DNA from 3 places in the Paraprevotella xylaniphila YIT 11841 genome. Region 3 is predicted to be linked to each of the others. Evidence: riboswitches for the same ligand, from Rfam matches in the RefSeq annotation. Region 3 holds a riboswitch; each other region holds the start of a gene.
What was found. A riboswitch is a leader RNA that binds a small molecule or an ion and turns the genes downstream of it on or off. The one in region 3 is predicted to bind cobalamin.

Region 1 (4,251 bases), 2.6 Mb from region 3:
AAATATTGGATACTGGCATCATTTCCACCCCAATTTCCGGTATTCAACACATAAGCTCCCAAAGCGACCACGGGGGAAGGAACCGCAGTGCTGTCACTTCCATTGGCACCGCCTCCATTTCCACCAGTCTCTTCTCCCGGCTTTCCACCATCTCCAACCGTGTCATCATCCTCGCTACAAGCGGTAAAACACCCTAAAGCCAGAGCCATTATGGCCCATTTACACCATTTCATTTTCATTTTTTTCGTTATTAAAAGTTTATAAAGAATATGTTATTGCCACTTTAAAATTCCTCCCGGGCATCGGATAGTAACGCACCACCTCATAATTTCTTCCACCCAGATTGGCCGCGTCCACCTGCAGGCGCAACTTATGATCCCTGAACCGGAAAACACGGTACAAGGAAAGGCTATGATCGGAATAGGCATTCACGAGATTGCTCTTTTTGTTTTGCGGCAGACGATAGCGTTCACCGCTCCATGCCACATTATATGCCAGGTTCATCCACGGCATTTCAAGTACCACACTTCCACCTCCGGAATGTTTCGGCGTATAGGCAATCTGATGACGCCACAACTTGCTACCGCGTTTCGTCACGTCTTCCGCCTGCATGAAACTGTACGCTCCTGTCAAACTCAAATTCCAAGCTTTTGCCAAAGCCCATTCGGCAGCCAGATTGGCATCCACGCCGTAAGTCTCCACTTTGCCTACGTTGGACATTTTCCATACGAACATCGTCGGAACTGCCACAATCTTGTCTTTCACCTTATTATAATAAGCATCCAACGAAAAGCTCACGTAATCCGCCACTTTTCCCATACGTCCGGCCCAGGTGGTCCCTATATTCCATTGGCACGTTGTTTCCGGACGCAAGCGGCTGTTCCCAATGAGCAGATAATAGAGGTCATTGAAAGTCGGGACACGGAATATGTCTTTATAAGACACGCGCAAACGCCAACTCGCCTTTTTCACAGGGCGCCACGCCAGGCTTACCGCCGGAGAAAGCCGCTTACGGTCGTCGGCAGCCATCCCTAAAGAAACTCGTTCGGTAATGAAAGTATTCAGTAAGGAAGCCGTCACCTGAAACTGCGGTTGACGGTATTGTGCTGAAAAGGCCGTCAGACTGGTATAACGTTCCGGGTATTGGCATTGGTCCAACGTCGTGGCCAAATCGTTATACACAAAATCCTGCGCCAACGAAAAAGAAAGGTTTTTCACGGGCATCGCCCATAACGTCGCGGTCAGGTAGGTCTCCGTCTGGCGAAAACGGCCTTCCGTCGGCCCGGCAGCCTTCTTGTCCGTATCTTTGTTCCAACTATAATTGAACTTCCCGGAAGCCTTCAGTTTCCACTTCTCCGAAAAACGGTTCTCATACCTCAACTGGCCGAAATAATTACGGTCATAAAGCCGTTCCGCCGCATAGGGATTGTCATATACGACACTACCGGGCAATCCTCGACGGGAATCGAACAGATACCCCTTCACATCCAAATCCTGACGTTCTGTCAAATGGGCAAAAAGATTCACCTCCGCACGGTATGCCCCTATGTCGCTATTGTTACGCCGTCCTTTTATCTGTTTATCCAAGTTCATCATCGTAAAATGATAATTCCCGTCGGCACGTAAATATTCACCGTAAAGAGAACAAGACAAACGCGGCGTGAACCGATGGGCATAGAAGAATGAGGGGTTGGCCAAACCGTAAGACCCCGCCTTCACCTTTACCGAAAGAGTGAAATCCCGGCCTTCAAAATCAGGCCGGCTCGTTTCGATGCTCAACGCACTTGCAGCAGCCAACATGCGTGCCGTCTGATAAATATTGTCGCTTTGCCCGATAGTCAACGTCAATGAAGAAACATTATCCAACGAGAAACGGGAGATGTCCACCTGTCCCGACTGGCAATCCCCTATGGCCACACCATCGTAGAGCACGGCTGTATGCTGTGCGCCCAGACTGCGTACGGAAACAGTTTTCAACCCTCCCACACCGCCATAATCCTTCAGGGTCACCCCCGAAAAATGCCGTACGGCATCCGACACGTCCAACACGCCCATACGTTCCAACTCCGCCTTATCAAGCGTCTGCACAGGAGCACCCGAACGTACGGTGGCAGGCAAAGCCTTCTCGGTCACCGTCAGACCTTTCATCTGTTTCAGCCCCACATCCACGCTATCTGCACCATTTTGTGCGAGCACGAACACAGTCTCCATACAAAATGACACAAGCAACCATCCTCTCATTTTATGAGATTCCTTGTATACGCCCATTTATATCTTCATTCTTCACTCAAGACACCTTCCTCCCATCCCACGGAGATTCCGGCATGACTACGTTTTGCAGGTCTTCTGACTTACTCCGGCTTGTTGGCCTTCCCACCTTATTATTATAAATAAGGAAGTGGCTTGAGGTTTGAAACAAACCGCACAATGAGTTCACAGCAGCGGGACTGTCCGGGATTTCCACCCGATTCCCTTTTCATCTGCCGACCTGAAAGGGCTTTCCCATAGGCCGGGCAGAACAAAACGTTGCAAAGTTATTAAAAAAATCAGTATCCCAAGACCTTTTCATTGATTTATATCAAGAAAAGGGCATTTAAATGATAACAAATGCCCTTTTACTTGTTTTGCAGGAAGAATCGCCGTACCTTTGTAATGTCATAAGGAACAAAAGATATTTAGTTTTTAGGTATTTAGCTCCGTGAAGGAGCAATGTTTAGGTAAAAGATTGTTAGATTAAAAAAGAAAGGTAAGAAGATTATGACAGGATTAATGATTATCGCAGCGGTCGTAGTAGCTATGGCAGTTGCAACAGGTTCAAAGAAGAGCAACGGTAAGTTCTTGGGTTCAAGTACTTCAATGTTGTTCGGTAATAAAAACCTGAATGCAGGTGCAGCTTGTTAAGTGCAATGCACCTTAGTTTGAAACCAATTAAATTTTTGATAAGGTAAGGATGTCTGGAATAAGGCATCCTTATTTCTTTTTAAGATACGACGAGATTTGAGTAACTTTGCATGGAAATATGAGCGTGAACATGAAACTATCCCCCGAGATTGCCATTATAGAAGCCAACACATTGACCTGTATGGGACTACGCGGCCTCATTGAACGGATGATGCCACAAGCTGTCGTCCGCACGTTCAACAGTTTTGAACAACTGATGCGCGACACACCGGACATGTATTTCCACTACTTTATTTCAGCCCAGACCCTTGTGGAGCACAGCGCCTTCTTTGTGGAACGGAAAGAAAAAACCATTGTGCTTACCAATGGGACAACCGGCACCCCTCAAACCTCCCACTTCCATACGTTGAATATCTACCAAAACGAAGACAATATGGTGCGTGCATTGCTGCAACTGCAACAGTATGCGCATGCTCACGGACGACATCTGCCCCAAGGTATGAGGAAGCCCATATCGGGAACCACAGCCTATACCGACCCCAACGGACTCAGTCATCGCGAAATCGAAGTGCTCATACTCATTGTACGCGGACTGACGAACAAGGAAATTGCCGACCACTTGTGTATCGGCACTACCACCGTTATCTCCCACCGCAAGAACATCATGGAAAAACTCAATGTCCGCTCCGTATCGGGACTGACTATCTATGCCGTCATGAACGGGTACATAGAGGCCGACCGCATCTGAAGAGTATTCCTTATAAACTTTTAGTTCTCTCCAATCAAAACCAATCTATTTCCATATTTTTTCCCTTTCCATTGCTTCTTTCATATTCTTGCAATTTAAGCCCTGCTTCTTTTTTAAGATATCCCGTCAAAGAAGAAGGTACTTTTTCTTTCTTCCCTACTATTTGATGAGCCTTCTCCAACATTTCCAAATCCCGTCCCTCTTTTTCATACAACCCCATCAACAGATATAAAGGGTAAATACGGTGGGGAACTCTATAATAAGCCTTATAAAACATTTCTTCAGCCTCCTCAAACCTGCCAAGAGCTTGAAAGTTTTTTCCCATGAGATTAAAAAACATGGGGTCAGAACTTCGTTTTGACCCTTCATTTAATATTATGTTGCTTTCTTCGTAATGACCATTATACGACAAACACATTCCATACTCAAAAAGGAAACCAACATCTTTCTTCAAATCGGGATACAAAACCCTGTAACAATTCTCTATGCCCTCATATTTTTCCCTATCAAAATATGGCCGCACCATATCCCAATGCCTCACGGCCACCCACGTTCGGTAAGATTTATTAAATCGGATACATACCATCGTACCCATTCCAATC
Region 2 (4,251 bases), 1.4 Mb from region 3:
GATACGGGAGGGCGCACGGTCAAGCTGACGTTGGTTTGGCGGTCGTTCCGGGGAAGGAGGACGGCAGAGTTTGATTATTGTACCCGTAAAAAGACAGGAAACGTGGCAAAACAAATAGAACAAATGCAAAGAGGAGGTGCGTTACGATAGTATTAGGGGACAGATAACCGTTCGTTCAGCATGACGCGTATCGGAGACGAAGGCGAACAGGATTTGGTTCGAGGTATACAGCGGGGCGACCGTGTAGCGATGAAATTATTATATTGTCGCTATGCAGGTTGCCTCACAGCCGTGTGTTCCCGTTATGTGGCTTGTATGGACGATGTGAGAGATGTCCTTCAGGATTGTTTCGTGAAGATATTCACTTCCATTCACGGTTTCGAGTGGAGGGGTGAAGGCTCTCTCCGGGGATGGATGGTACGTATTGTGGTGAACGAGTCATTGAAATTCTTGAAGCGCGGCCGGCAGTTGGAATCCCTTGGCGACGGATGGGACGTACCGGACACGGTCGAGGATGAGCCGGATGCGGGGGACATTCCGTCTGAAGTTCTTCAGGAAATGATTTGCCGTTTACCGGCAGGGTATAGGGCTGTTTTCAATTTGTATGTGTTCGAAAGGAAGAGCCATAAGGAGATTGCGGCGATGCTGAATATAAAAGAGAGTACATCGGCTTCGCAACTGCATCGGGCAAAGGCGGTGTTGGCAAAGGAAGTTCAAAGATATAAAGCTCAGGTCAATGGAAGATAAATGGTTGAATGAATGGCAAAAGAAACTGGACGGTTACGAGGTCACCCCTCCCGACGGGCTGTGGGACGGGATAAACAAGGCTTTGGAAGAGCAACGCCTGTCCGTCTCCTCTTCTCGTGGGAGGAGTACCGTATGGCTGCGCTTGGCCGGGATTGCGGCAGCGTTGGCGATAGTTGTGCCTTTGGGAAGGAATGTGTGTCAGCCGGTTTTTATGTCTTTTGCAGACAATCGCATTCCAACCGAAGGCGTTCTTCTTGGGCCGACGGATGCCTTTTGGGCAAAAGTGCAGCGCGTGGAAAAGGAGCCATGCCGTCGTAAACCGTCCGGGAAAGATATAGTGGCTTGCGACCGGCCTGCCGTATCGGAAGAAGGTGGGAAGGCTTTAGCTGAAGAGAGAAAAGAACTTTTGGCTGAAAGAGAAAAAACGATTCCTGAAGATAGCCATGGAAATTCGGGAAAGCCTTATCCTGATGGAATAGGCCGTTATCCTGGGTCGGTTCCAAACGTCGGAAAGGTCAAGAAAGAAAGGTCGCATTGGTTGGCTGTGAGTCTTTTTGCATCCAATACTCCAGGAAAATCGATAATGAATTATGGGAACGGAGGAGTTGTCCTGATGGGAACTATCCCCTCTTGGGGACACCCCGAGGCGATGGAATGTGGAAAATTTCCGGTGACGGCCATAAGGTCTGCCCATCGGTATGTGGATGGCGTTGTCCCGATGAAACACAAGCAGCCCGTCAGGTTCGGCGTGTCTGCCTGTTATGCCGTAAACGAAAGGTTCGGTATAGAAAGCGGTCTTTCTTATACTTATCTTTCGTCAAGTCTTTCTTCTTCTGGAGAAGATTATAGTTATGAGGTCCGGCAATCCCTGCAATACGTAGGGATTCCCTTGAACTTTAAGGCCAGTTTGTGGAAGAAACGGTGGATGGATTTGTATCTGTCGGCCGGAGGAATGGCCGAGAAGTGCGTGGATGGAGATACGGAAACGGATTATACGTGGAAAGGTCGGATAAAGTCATCTACACATAAGGATGTACGGGAAAAACCTTGGCAATATTCTGTAAATGCAGCCGCCGGGATGCAGCTTAACTTGTCGTCAGTGGTAGGTTTGTATGTGGAGCCGGGAGTGAGCTACTATTTTGATAATGGAAGTTCTGTTTCCAATATCTATAAGGAGAAACCATTGAATTTTAATTTGGAATTCGGGCTTAGGTTTTCTTTCGGTTTGTGACATAAGGCTTGTCCTTTCCGAAGACCTGATTTGATCCTGTTGCATACATGTTTTTTATTTTGGGAAACTTTTGGCCTTTTCGTTTTGGTAAATTGTATTAATAATCTAATGATTATAAGTTTTTTAATTGTTTTTCGGATTGTAAAATCTGGAAACTTTAAAATAAAAACAGCGAGAACACTTGCACGAAAAAAGGAAAAGGTGTACCTTTGCCGTTGTTCAGGTGCCCTGTTTGCCAGTCGGCCGACAGGGTGAAAAGGGAACGGGGTGAGAGTCCCCGACAGACCCGCTGCTGTGAACTCTTTTATACGTTTCATGACATGCTGCATCCACTGTTTCGTCGGGCGAAACGGGAAGGACATGAAACGCGAGTAAGTCAGAAGACCTGCCTGTGACATAGCCGTACGGACTCCGGGGACAAGGGGATGACGGTGGGAACGTAATAAGAAAGATACAAAATTTTAGATGCCGGAGAAACAGGGCTTCTTTTAGAAAAAGGAGGCCGGGACTTTTTCGGCCCGGAAAATAAATGCAATATGATACAGACAGTTGTTAAAAGGGACGGGCGCATCGTGGGTTTCAATGCTCGGAAAATCGGGGATGCCATACGCAAGGCCATGGTACACACCGAGGCCGGTGAGAATGAAGAGCTGATTCATTTGATATGCGAACACGTGACGAACCGTGGCAAGGCACAAATGACGGTGGAGGAGATTCAGGATGCCGTGGAAATGGAATTGATGAAAAGCCGCCGTAAGGATGTGGCGCAGAAATATATCGCTTACCGTAACCAACGCAGCATTGCCCGCAAGGCCAAGACACGTGACATATTTCTGGAAATCATCAATATCAAGTCTAACGACGTGACTCGCGAGAATGCCAACATGAATGCCGATACGCCGGCCGGCATGATGATGAAGTTTGCCAGCGAGACCACCAAGCCTTTCGTAGACGACTACCTGCTGAGTGAAGAGGTGAAAGAGGCGGTCAAGCACAACTATCTGCATATCCATGACAAGGATTATTATCCCACCAAAAGCTTGACGTGCGTGCAGCATCCGCTCGACTACATCTTGAAGCATGGTTTCTCTGCCGGACACGGGGAGTCCCGTCCGGCCAAACGTATCGAGACGGCCAGTATTTTGGCCTGTATTTCCATGGAAACGGCACAGAATGAGATGCACGGCGGCCAGGCTATTCCTGCGCTTGATTTTTATCTGGCTCCTTTCGTGCGTGCCAGTTTCATCGAAGAAGTGAAGGTCTTGGAGGAGTTGAACGCCGAAGACTACTCTCTTTTATATCATAAGGAAGTGGACGACTTTGTCACTCGTCCTCTGGATGGCCTGACCGGCGACGCACGTATCCTCCAGCATGCGATGAACAAGACTGTGGCCCGGGTGCATCAGGCTATGGAAGCCTTTATCCACAATATGAATACCATCCATTCCCGTGGGGGGAATCAGGTGGTGTTCAGTTCCGTGAACTACGGTACGGATACCTCGGCCGAGGGGCGTTGCATCATCCGCGAAATCCTGCGTAGTACTTACGAAGGGGTGGGCAACGGCGAAACTGCCATCTTTCCGATTCAAATCTGGAAAAAGAAGCGGGGCGTGAGTTATTTGCCTACCGACCGCAATTACGACCTTTATCAATATGCCTGCAAGGTGACAGCCCGTCGTTTTTTCCCGAACTTTATTAATTTGGATGCCACGTTCAACCGGCATGAACTGTGGCGTGCCGACGACCCGAAACGTTACCTGTATGAAACGGCTACGATGGGTTGCCGTACCCGCGTCTTTGAAAACCGTTTCGGGCCGAAGACTTCTATCGGACGGGGAAATATTTCTTTTTCAACCATCAACATCGTGCGTCTGGCCATCGAGTGCATGGAGATTGTAGATGAAGAAGAACGTATCGCTCGTTTCTTTGCCAAGCTCGACCACATGTTGGAAATCACGGCCCGTCAGTTGCATGAGCGTATGGAGTTCCAGAAGACAGCCTTTGCCAAGCAATTCCCGTTGGTGATGAGTGCGCTTTGGTTGGGATGCGAGAAGCTGAAGCCCAACGATACGATAGCTCCGGTGATTAACCAGGGGACGTTAGGCATCGGTTTCATCGGTTTGGCCGAATGCTTGGTCGCTTTGACCGGCAAGCATCATGGAGAGTCGGAAGAGGCACAGCAGCTCGGCCTGAAGATCGTGACCTATATGCGCGACCGTGCTAACGAGTTCTCGGAACTCTACCAACATAATTACAGCGTGTTGGCCACTCCG
Region 3 (4,251 bases):
TCGTTGCCTGCGTCATATCCTTTTATCCGCATAGGATACATTTTTCCCCTTTCACCTTGGTAGCGGATATTACGGAAGACAAGGTTGCGAATCGGACCGCCAGGCTCACGGTTATATTTCTCATTGAAAAGAACCCGGATATCTATCAGCCGCGCCTCTTCGCAGTCTTCCACCCGGATGTCCTCGAACGACACGTCCTCCACCCGGTTCTTGTCGCCCACGCATACGGCCATCACTCCACGATAGTTGTCGTCATCCTCATCCACGTTCAGCACGTCTATGTTGCGGAACCTTACGCTGCGAAGCGTCTCCCCCTTCGGGGAACGGTCGTCACCATGGCCTCCCACGTTAATGGCATGCGCCACATCGGCCCACAAAATGGAATTCTGCACCGTCAGGTTGCTTGTCCCTCCCCAAAACCACCACCGGTGATTATAAAATGCCAGGCAGTCGTCGCTCGTACGAAGAAACACATCGTCCACCAACCAGTCATGGCAACACATCAAGTCAATCCCGTCGCTCCACCCCCGGGATGAAAAGCTCTTCACATTCCTGACCGTCACCTTCCGGCTTTCTCCGCCCATTATGGTGTAATGCCGGGGGTTGACCACCGTAATGCCTTCTACGTGCACGTTGCGCGAACGGGTGATTTCCACGCCGCGCAAAGGCTGGAACAGCATCCCTCGTCCCACAATCCGCACATTCTTTGCCCTGTCCACCCTGAGCTTGGCTTTCACCAAGGCCCCCGGCGCCAGGTAAACCGTGCAGTTGCTCGGTACGTCTATCTCATCGTTGGGCAGGTCCTTGGGCTTATGCACGCCGGGACCGAAATAAATCAGACGGCAATCTTTCCGGAAAATGTCTTTCGAACCTCCATCCCAGACCACGACGCCTTCGCCCCCTGTTCCGTCATACGTCTCCGTCTCCACAGCATTGGCAAACAAATGGAGATTACCCATACGGTCGCCCCCGAACTCCACACTCAACTTGGCCGGACGCTCCAGGCGGAACGTCAAGGCGTGCCCGTCCACCTTATTATATGATATACCTCGCGAAAGAGGACGTATCTTCACGTCATCCACCGGTAAACCATGCGCCACGACCTTCACCTCCACCGGCTCGTCTGCGTCGAACTGCGCCATGGCAGCCCGGCTCTGCGTGTCCATGTCCACCTCCACTGAAAAAACCTGTAACTCCCGCCAGGCATTTTCCGTCCCGGCCTCCCTGACGTACACCTTGTAACGGTTGTCGTCCACAACGGCCTGGTCTTCTATCTTCGGATACACGAGTATTTTCGCTTGCATGGGAAAAGAAACGAAGAAGGCTCCCAACGCGCCACATAATATCTTATTCATACTACCAACTTTACGTGAATATAATATATATACGAACGAACCTCATAAAATACCAATCGGAATACATTATATTATACTTAAAAAATATTAAATCCAAAACCCGGCATGCCATTGACATTCTGACACCATGTCATTTCCACACCCCCAAGAATTGCGTATTCGCACACAGGCAAAGGCTGCGACAAGAATAACGCAACCATACAGCCCTTCAGGAATAACAAAATGACAACCCTTACGCAAGAATATTTATCCTCTGTCACCCGTCCATGCCTTTCCTTCCGCATGAAGCGGCTCGGTGCGTAAGCCTAAAGACACATCCGGCTTGCATGATGCCACCGGATTTTGGAACGGAAAAAGCAACCCAATAAAGCCGGCACACGGTTTGCAAGCCGGAAATTTGCCGGAAAAAAGACATTTTTACGGCGTTTGAAAGAGAAACACGAGCCGACATGCGGAGAATGATTTTCCGCTTTCAGCCGAATGGTTTTCCATTCTCTTGAGATTGAATTGCATATATGCGGGAGATATGCAAAACAACAACGCATATACCGTATAAATATGCAAGAAGAGGCTCTATATGCTACGGTTCAGCCGTTTTTGGCCTGTCAGATAAAACGAAAACGCTGTCTTTTGGGACTGAAATCCTCCCATACAGTAACAAAAAGACATTCCCTACAAGCCCACCCGACATCTTCCGCCCTACGGAAAATTAATTTCTTTTGAAACCATTAGGCTGTAACGGAAAAAAGACGTACCTTTGCACAAGAATCGGTTCTGTGTGCAAGTCCTTGCGCACGGATTAAAAGGGAATCGGGTGCAAATCCCGGACAGTCCCGCTGCTGTGATGCTCCGTGAACTTTCTGAAAAAGCACCATCACCACTGGCCGTTTGTTTCTCAAGGCCGGGAAGGTTTCAGGAAGGGGGCGAGTCAGAAGACCTGCCGTTCGTTAAAAAACTGTTCTTGCTCGTGGGTTAGGAGAACATGTAGGATAAATGAAACAAAGATGATTAAAAAAGTTTTGATCGCCAATCGTGGCGAAATCGCTGTGCGGGTCATGCGCTCGTGCCGCGAAATGGGTCTGCGTACCGTGGCCGTATTTTCTGAGGCCGACCGTACGTCAAGGCACGTGATGTATGCCGACGAAGCTTACTGCATCGGCGCGGCCGAGTCGCACGAAAGTTACCTGAACATCGACCGTATCATCGAAGTGGCCGCAAAATGCAAAGCCGACGCCGTCCATCCCGGTTACGGCTTTCTGTCCGAAAATGCGGAATTTGTACGCCGTTGCGAGGCCGCAGGCATCATCTTCATCGGCCCGACAGCCGACACGATGGAAGCCATGGGAGACAAGATTGCAGCCCGCCAACGCATGATGGCGGCAGGGGTACCGGTGGTGCCAGGCACTGCCGAACCGCTGAAAGACGCCGATGAAGCCGTACGCATCTGCAAGGAAATCGGTTTTCCCGTCATGCTGAAAGCCTCCATGGGTGGCGGCGGAAAAGGCATGCGCCTCATCCATAGCGAAGACGAAGTGAAAGAGGCTTACGACTCGGCCCGTTCGGAATCCATGTCTTCCTTCGGGGATGACACGGTATATCTGGAGAAATTCGTGGAAGAGCCGCACCATATCGAGTTCCAAATACTTGGGGATGCCCATGGCAACGTGGTGCATCTCTTCGACCGGGAGTGCTCCGTGCAACGCCGCAACCAGAAAATCGTGGAAGAAAGCCCTTCGCCTTTCCTCACGCCGGAACTCCGCCGGGAGATGGGCGAGAAAGCCGTTGCCGCCGCCCGGGCGGTGAACTACCGTGGTGCCGGTACCATAGAATTTCTGGTGGACAAATACCGCCACTTCTATTTCTTGGAAATGAACACCCGCCTGCAAGTGGAACACCCCATCACGGAAGAAGTGGTGGGCGTAGACCTTGTCAAAGAACAGCTCCGCGTGGCCGACGGTGAGCCTCTGCGCTTCAAACAAGAGGACCTCTCCCAACGCGGACACGCCATCGAGTGCCGCATCTGTGCCGAAGACACGGAAAACGGGTTTATCCCCTGCCCCGGCATCATCCGCCAACTCACGGAGCCGAACGGCATCGGCGTGCGTATCGACAGCTACGTGTACGAAGGTTACGAAATCCCCCTCTACTACGACCCGATGATCGGCAAGCTCATCGTATGGGCCACGAGCCGCCAGTTTGCCATCGAACGTATGCGGCGTGTGTTGTATGAATTCAAAATCACGGGACTGAAAACCAACATCAGCTACCTGCGCCGCATCATGTACGCCCCGGCTTTTGTGAAAGGTGAATACGACACTTCATTCCTGTCAAAATATTCCCGTTCGCTGCAACGCAGCAACGGAGAGAACGAAGAGATAGAAAACATGGCCATGATTGCTGCCTACGTGGACTACCTCTTCAACCTGGAAGAGAACAGCCCCGTGCGCACGACAGACTCCCGCCCCATCAGCCGTTGGCGCGAGTTCGGCCTGCAAAAGGGAGTATTACGTATATAATAAGGAAAGGGATATTTTATGGAAATGCACATAGGAGACCGTGTCGCGGACGTGACATTGGTAAACAAAGAGGGAAACCGCGTGGAACTCACCATCGACGGCAAACCGTGTGTAGTGGACATCGTCATGGCCGAGAACGGTAGTTGCTCCATCCTGCACGACGGCAATTCCTACAATGCGGAACTTATTCGCGGAGAAGGCGGAAAGAGCTACGACGTGAACATGTTCTACCGCTCCTACCACGTGGACGTGGTGGACACGCAGGCCAAGTACCTCCGCATGAAAAAGCATGCGGACGAACGCCAGTCGGATAAAATCGTGGCACCCATGCCGGGCAAGGTGGTCAGCATCCCCGTACAGCCGGGAGACGAGTTGAAGGC

Region 1: linked by a shared signal. The riboswitch ahead of E0E47_RS15685 (TonB-dependent receptor domain-containing protein) and the one ahead of accC (acetyl-CoA carboxylase biotin carboxylase subunit) in region 3 are both predicted to bind cobalamin.
Region 2: linked by a shared signal. The riboswitch ahead of E0E47_RS10760 (anaerobic ribonucleoside triphosphate reductase) and the one ahead of accC (acetyl-CoA carboxylase biotin carboxylase subunit) in region 3 are both predicted to bind cobalamin.

Annotation. Positions count from the first base shown of each region.
Region 1 covers NZ_LR215980.1:3,715,825-3,720,075, reverse strand. Annotated here, with positions in the region: gene E0E47_RS15690 (DUF5074 domain-containing protein) at 1-233, opposite strand, end outside; gene E0E47_RS15685 (TonB-dependent receptor domain-containing protein) at 259-2,268, opposite strand; cobalamin riboswitch at 2,320-2,539, opposite strand; gene E0E47_RS17390 (hypothetical protein) at 2,758-2,901, shown strand; gene E0E47_RS15680 (response regulator transcription factor) at 3,032-3,649, shown strand; gene E0E47_RS15675 (O-antigen ligase family protein) at 3,684-4,251, opposite strand, start outside.
Region 2 covers NZ_LR215980.1:2,531,688-2,535,938, reverse strand. Annotated here, with positions in the region: gene E0E47_RS10775 (NigD1/NigD2 family lipoprotein) at 1-150, shown strand, start outside; gene E0E47_RS10770 (RNA polymerase sigma factor) at 181-747, shown strand; gene E0E47_RS10765 (porin family protein) at 737-1,978, shown strand; cobalamin riboswitch at 2,183-2,385, shown strand; gene E0E47_RS10760 (anaerobic ribonucleoside triphosphate reductase) at 2,515-4,251, shown strand, end outside.
Region 3 covers NZ_LR215980.1:1,157,588-1,161,838, forward strand. Annotated here, with positions in the region: gene E0E47_RS04755 (glycosyl hydrolase family 28 protein) at 1-1,355, opposite strand, end outside; cobalamin riboswitch at 2,108-2,314, shown strand; gene accC (acetyl-CoA carboxylase biotin carboxylase subunit) at 2,360-3,871, shown strand; gene E0E47_RS04770 (acyl-CoA carboxylase biotin carboxyl carrier protein subunit) at 3,890-4,251, shown strand, end outside.